DNA from 2 places in the Paenibacillus spongiae genome. Region 2 is predicted to be linked to the other one. Evidence: riboswitches for the same ligand, from Rfam matches in the RefSeq annotation. Region 2 holds a riboswitch; the other holds the start of a gene.
The links. A riboswitch is a leader RNA that binds a small molecule or an ion and turns the genes downstream of it on or off. The one in region 2 is predicted to bind cobalamin.
Positions count from the first base shown of each region.

Region 1: it holds a riboswitch for cobalamin, as region 2 does, so the genes downstream of both, L1F29_RS12570 (ABC transporter substrate-binding protein) here and metE (5-methyltetrahydropteroyltriglutamate--homocysteine S-methyltransferase) in region 2, are expected to answer to the same signal.

Region 1 covers NZ_CP091430.1:2,701,073-2,704,204, reverse strand. The annotation lists gene L1F29_RS12575 (FecCD family ABC transporter permease) at 1-346, opposite strand, end outside; gene L1F29_RS12570 (ABC transporter substrate-binding protein) at 347-1,378, opposite strand; cobalamin riboswitch at 1,713-1,967, opposite strand; gene L1F29_RS12565 (FixH family protein) at 2,236-2,670, shown strand; gene L1F29_RS12560 (PAS domain-containing sensor histidine kinase) at 2,667-3,132, opposite strand, start outside.
Region 2 covers NZ_CP091430.1:1,732,538-1,735,669, reverse strand. The annotation lists gene metE (5-methyltetrahydropteroyltriglutamate--homocysteine S-methyltransferase) at 1-1,304, opposite strand, end outside; cobalamin riboswitch at 1,457-1,654, opposite strand; gene L1F29_RS07965 (HesB/IscA family protein) at 2,317-2,679, opposite strand; gene mqnE (aminofutalosine synthase MqnE) at 3,127-3,132, shown strand, end outside.

The sequences.
Region 1 (3,132 bases), 970 kb from region 2:
GAATGAGAAAAGCCGCGCCAACGGAGCATCCCGACGCAACGCCAAGCGTGAACGGATCGGCAAGCGGATTGCGCAGCACCCCTTGAAATCCGGCACCCGCCAGAGACAAGCAGGCGCCGACGAGTACCGCCAGCAGAATGCGGGACAGCCTCACCTGTGTAACGATCGCTACGGAGCTTTCATCCCATTTCGCATCTCCATTACCGGCCCACGGCAGCTGATCCAGAAGAATCCCCCACACCTCTCCGAGCGGCAAAGCGGCGGAACCGATGGACAAACTAATGACGATAGATGCGGCAAGGAGGAGCATGGCTGCTCCTCCGTAGACGTATAGTTTGAGACGCATCTATTTGAATAGATCCGGATGAATTTTCTTCGCTACATCCTGCAGACCATCTGCAAGGCGAGGTCCTACACGTACAAGCGGATCTGAATCCACTTCGTGAACCTGCTTGTTCTTAAGGGCATTAATCGAATCCCAGCCCGGCCGCTTCTGAATGAGATCCAGAATCGGATTCACTTCGCCTTCCTTCACGGGCATAGAAGCATAGATGATGACTTCAGGATTGGACTTAATCACCTGCTCCGGATCGATCTCGTACCAGCCCTTCTGATCCGCAATATTGATCCCGCCTGCGGTGGCAATCAGCTCATCCAGAAACTCTCCTGCTCCGACCGTCCAGCCCGGCGAGAATTCCAAATACACATTCGGCTTCGCCGCGTCTTTCACGGTATCCTGCACCTGCTGTCTAACATCCTGCATATGCTTCGTCACTTCTTCTGCTTCCGCCTTCTGATCCATAATGATGCCGACTTGATTAATCTTCTCGATAACAGCGTCATATGTCTTCGGATCGGATGCGTAGACATTCAGCTTCAATTCTCTCAGCTTGTCGATGGTGGCTTGGTTCATCCCTGAAGATGCCAGCACAAGATCCGGCTTCAAGCCTACGATGGCCTCGATGTTCGCTTCCATGCCGCCGATCTTCGTCTTCTCCGCCGCTTCCGCCGGATAGTTGGAATAATCGTCCACGCCTACCACTTGATCGCCTGCGCCGATGGCATACATAATTTCAGTCTCGCTCGGAACCAGCGTTACGACCTTCTGCGGAGCGGCATTAAAGGTTATCTCTACATTGGTCGCATCCTTCACGGTCAAAGGATATACAGTTGCGGCGGACGAACTGCCCGCATTGCCGCTTGTTGCGGGATCATCTGCTTTGTTCGTATTTGCCGGTGTATTAACCGCGTTTCCGCTGCCTGCAGTATCGTTCGTCTCCCCCGCTTTGCTGCCGCAGGCTGCCGTCAAGAGCAGCATCGCAGTCAGCAGGACCATCATCCCCATTTTGAACCACGTAAATCTTTGTCTCTGTTTCATTGGTCAAGCACTCCTTAAAAGTTTTGTGGAACTATACTTCGTTGAAATTACTTCATAACAAAACTTGCTTCGGAAGCATAGGTTTCGTTTTGTGGAACTATACTTCATTGAAATTACTTCGCAGCAAAACTAGCCCCGAGAGCAAAAATCATAAACGAAGCCGTGCTGCCAGCTATCCAATATGGACAACAAAAAAAGCATCTCCTGGCATAACGTGCCGGAAATGCTCTACGTTCCGAAGAACTGCGGCTGTATGGACTTACGCCTCGCGGGCGGTATTCGTCCCCAAAATCGTATCACAGCCATTCCAACACCTCCTATACCACGTAGGTAGCGCGTTCTAACGTCACAGGCAGGTCTCCTGACTATAGAGCATGCGCAGCCAACGTCTTCCCGAATGATAGCCATTCAGTGACTTAAGCTGGTGCGTTGTCAACGGGATGGCTGGCATGAAAGCTGCCTCCCCTTGACGCTCCTCACAGTGGCGGGTCCGTGCCGGTTTTTCACCGGTCTTCCCTTTTAAGCCGAAAACTCCGTTCTCCCAAAACGACAAACAAACGAAGCCGGCACCTGAAACGAGTATGCAATTGTGCATCTGTTACTATATCATCCCCCTGCTCGGGTTGTCTACCAATAAGAAGCAGCAGACAACGTCATAGGCAGCCGACCGGGTATCTTCCTTCAGGATATAGAAGCAGCGTATCGCGAAAATTATCTTTTCGATATTTAAACAAAACGCCATGCAAAGGGTCTTGAAAAGCGATTGTTTGCATACTTCATAGGTAAGGTAACGCCCTTCTCATTAAGGAGGGCTGCTTCTGATTCCGAATCGGAATTTTGCAAAAGGAGCGACGTTAATGAATGCGTTGAACAAGAAAATCGGATTATGGATCGCAGCCCTTATAGCCGTCATCGCAATTGCAGCGGCTATTCGGACACAAGCCGGATGGGCGGCAGAAGCTCCGCCCGCGACCATCCTGCAGACTGTTGACGGCTTGAAGGCTGAGATGACGCTAGGAACCTATCCGGTCAAGCGGCTTCAGAGCAACGATTTTACTGTCAAGCTATCGAAACCGGACGGAATGCCTGCAAGCAGCTATAAACTCCATGTTCGCTTATCCATGTCGAATATGGTATGCGGAGTTGTTAGCTTCGAGCTGAAGGAGATTGCACCCGGTGTATATAACGGAGATGCGGTGCCGCTAATGGCTGGGATATGGGATGCCGCCGTTGAAGCCGATAATGGCGAAAGAACCGTTATGTTTAACCGCAAACTAAAGGCCGGCGCTTAAATCGACTTTTCTGTGACAGGAAGCACGACGGTTACGGTTGTACCGGATTCCAGCTCGCTTGCGAACGATATCGTACCATGATGGGCCTCGACAATCCGGTTGCAGATCATCAGGCCAAGACCGGTACCGCTGCTCTTCGTCGTATAGAAGGGACCGCCCAGCTTCTCAAGCTGCTCCTTGGGAATGCCAACCCCGTGATCCTTTATAGTAATGGCTACCGTCTGGTTACGGTGAGGCTGAAGGTCGATTTCAACGTCTCCGCCCCCGGGCATGGCATCGATGGCATTCTTCAATAAATTAATGAAGACCTGCTTGATTTGATTCCCTTCGCATCGCGTTATCGTTAAATCGCTTCCAATGTTTAGTTTGATCTGGACATTGTTCATAATGGCCTGCGTCTCCAGCAGCCTCATGACACTGCGGATGATTTGGACCAGATCGTGATCTTCGTAAAATTCATGG
Region 2 (3,132 bases):
CCGATCGTCGTCGTCGGCAATAAAGGAAGCTGCCACTTCTGCAGCTGAATGCTGTGGCGTTCCTTAAAGCTGCTAGCGCGTGCTGCAGATTGAGCCGCCATGAGCGATACCGCCTGCTGCACGTCTTCCCGGCTGCGCGCAGGCGATTGCTGGAGCTTCCTTAGCGCCTCCTTCTGCCCGGCAAACGCTGCCGCGGCGGAAGCGCCGCTTGCTGCTGCACCCGCAAGAAGCACGATTTCATCCAGCTTCTCGTCGGCGAAGGCGAGCGCATTGCGCAGCTCGGGGGCAAGCTGCGTCTCCCTCTCGGCGGTTACCGGCACATGCAGCAGGCTGCAGGATGATTGCACGATAATCCGGTCATATCCCACTTTATCCGCAAGCTGACCCATCAGATCCAGCTTCTGCTCCAGGTCGGCGCGCCAGATGCCGCGCCCGTCGATTACGCCGGCGCCCAACAGCTTGCCCGCGGGAAACCCATGCTTTGTCAGCGCAGCCAGATTCCCGTTCCCGCCGTGGACGAAATCCAGACCGATACCGTCGACCGGCAGCTTCACGATCTCCTCGTAGCTGTCGACCGCTTCGAAATACGTTTGAAGCATAATCTTCAGCTTCGGCGCTCCTTCGGCAAGCTTTTCGTAGATCGTCTTCAAACGGATGATATCCTGATCCGACACGGACGTGACGAGAATCGGCTCGTCGATCTGCACCCATTGCACACCTTCCCGCTCCAGCTCCTGCACAACTTGTACATACAGCGGGAGCAGACGCTCGATCCAAGCGTCGATGCCGGCGGCGTCATAGCCTTTGGACAGCTTCAGGAATGTGAGCAGGCCGACCAGTACCGGCTTCCCTTCGATGCCGAGCGCCTCCTTCGCTTCCTTGTAAGCGGCGAGCGGACGATTCTCCGTTAGAGCCGGTGCCGCATCGCTTAGTTCCGGCACGATATAGTGGTAATTCGTATTGAACCACTTCGTCATCTCGCAAGCAGCAGCCCCTTGCGTTCCCCTGGCCATGGCATAATAGACGGACAGCGGCACGCGTCCTCCTTCGTAGGCGAAGCGCTTCGGAACAATCCCGAACATCGCTGCCGTATCCAACATATGATCATAGAAGCTGAAATCGTTGACGGGAATCCAATCGATCCCTTTCAGCTGCTGCTTCTTCAAGTGGCTTAGCCGGATTTCTTGAAGCCGTGCCGTGAACTCAGCCTCCTCCAGCTTGCCCGACCAGAACGTTTCAAGCGCCTTCTTCCATTCCCGGTCCGCTCCGATCCGCGGGTATCCCAAACTGCTGCTTCTCACCATGTAAGATTCGCCTCCATAAATTAGGTCTGTTATTCATACATTCATGCAAAAAAGACATCCTTCCCCTTATGAAGACAAGGGAAAAGATGCCTCTCGTTTACGTACAACGGCGGCTGCCATCTTTAACACCTCCCTATCTCCCGTAGGTACAGCAGTGCTTTCAAGAACAGGCAGGTCTCCTGGCTTCAGAATCAACGTCCGCGCAGCCGCCTTCCCAATTGAAAGCTCAATCAGTGGCTCTAGGCTGCAGACTCCTCTGTTACAGTGGCGGGACCGCGCCGGCATCTCACCGGACTTCCCTATTAAGCGCCGGGGAAAGTTCCCGGAGCACCTGTTCCAAATTATTTTATTGAGCGATGGTTCACATCACTGCATAAGTATACATAATGATTAATATTAATACAACACTATTTTAAAAATCGCTTAATTATATAGGTTGAATCAAAGTAAGGAATAGCGACACAGTGCTTGAAGATTGATTATGGAAAGCGGCAGCGGTTCGTTGGCAGGAAACCGTTATGGCTGCGTATTCATGTATGTTATACAACATTGGACGGGTAAAACGCTGATGAATTGATGATTGTTGTAAAATCTGCAATAATTCTCCCCTGCAGAGCGGTTAACCGATGATTTCGCATCCCCAATGCTGTATAAAGTACAACAATATAGTCATTGAGGCTGTATGACGAGGATAATGTTGCATGCTGTACAATACTTTCTCAGCTACATCGATCGAACTAAGAAAATTTTGCATTCATGGACGGTACCGGCAGTGATCGTAAGACCATTGAAAGACCATTCTGCCCATACGGTTAGCTGTGTTCAAATAATTGAACTTATTTAGCTGTACGGATGTCTTGGACCGACCTGCATACTGGAACTGGTCCAGGTGGACGGCTTCATACGATTGAACGGAAGCTCTGACAACACGCAAAAAAGCCCCGAACGATAGCTGTAATGGCTTCGCTCGGGGCTTGCATCTATACGCGGGGCACGAAGTCCCTCTAATGGATCAGCATTCGCCTTCGGCAGCCGGTTTGCCCGCAGCCGTAGCTGTACGGAACGAAGAACCGCAGCCGCATGTTACGGAAGCATTCGGATTATGCATCGTAAAGCCGCCACCCATGGCGGATTCCTTGAAGTCGATCTCAAGTCCGTTCAAATATTTGAGGCTTTCGTTGTCTACCGCAACGGTAAGCCCGTTAATTTCCATGAATTGATCGTCGGCATTACGCTCGTCGTCAAAACCCATTCCGTATGAAAATCCGCTGCAGCCGCCTTCCTTCACGCTGACGCGAAGAAACATATTCGGCGTACCTTCGGCCTCCAGCATCTCTAGTATTTTCTCGTTCGCTAAATCGGTAACTGTGATCATGTGCATTCCCTCCCGTTTTCGCCGCTTCCGCCTTCAGGGCTCTCTTCAATGAGACAGCCCCTGCCGGAAGTGCGCTAATACCCCTAGTATACTCCTAATCGACAATTGCCTCAAGAGACGGATGTCCGTCCATTATCATGCTCAATTCCGCCTGTGCTCCTTCATCAGACTTTTCTTGTTGCCGCACCGCAGAGAGAAGATTATAATAAGGACAGTTATTGTGATTTGTATCCGCTCGGGGTCAGAAAGTTCTTTTTTTCACAAAGTTTCAGCCTACTTGCCTTCCTTTATCATACCCATCCCCCGTGACACAGGATTTCCATCGCATACCCGACGATTGCGGCTGCTCATGCAACACGTTAGAAGTGCAGCCTTATTCAGCCATGCGCAACATCAATTCCCATTATCCGGACCAATATGTGCCCGGCGGACCAGGAGGAAACTCTCATGAAC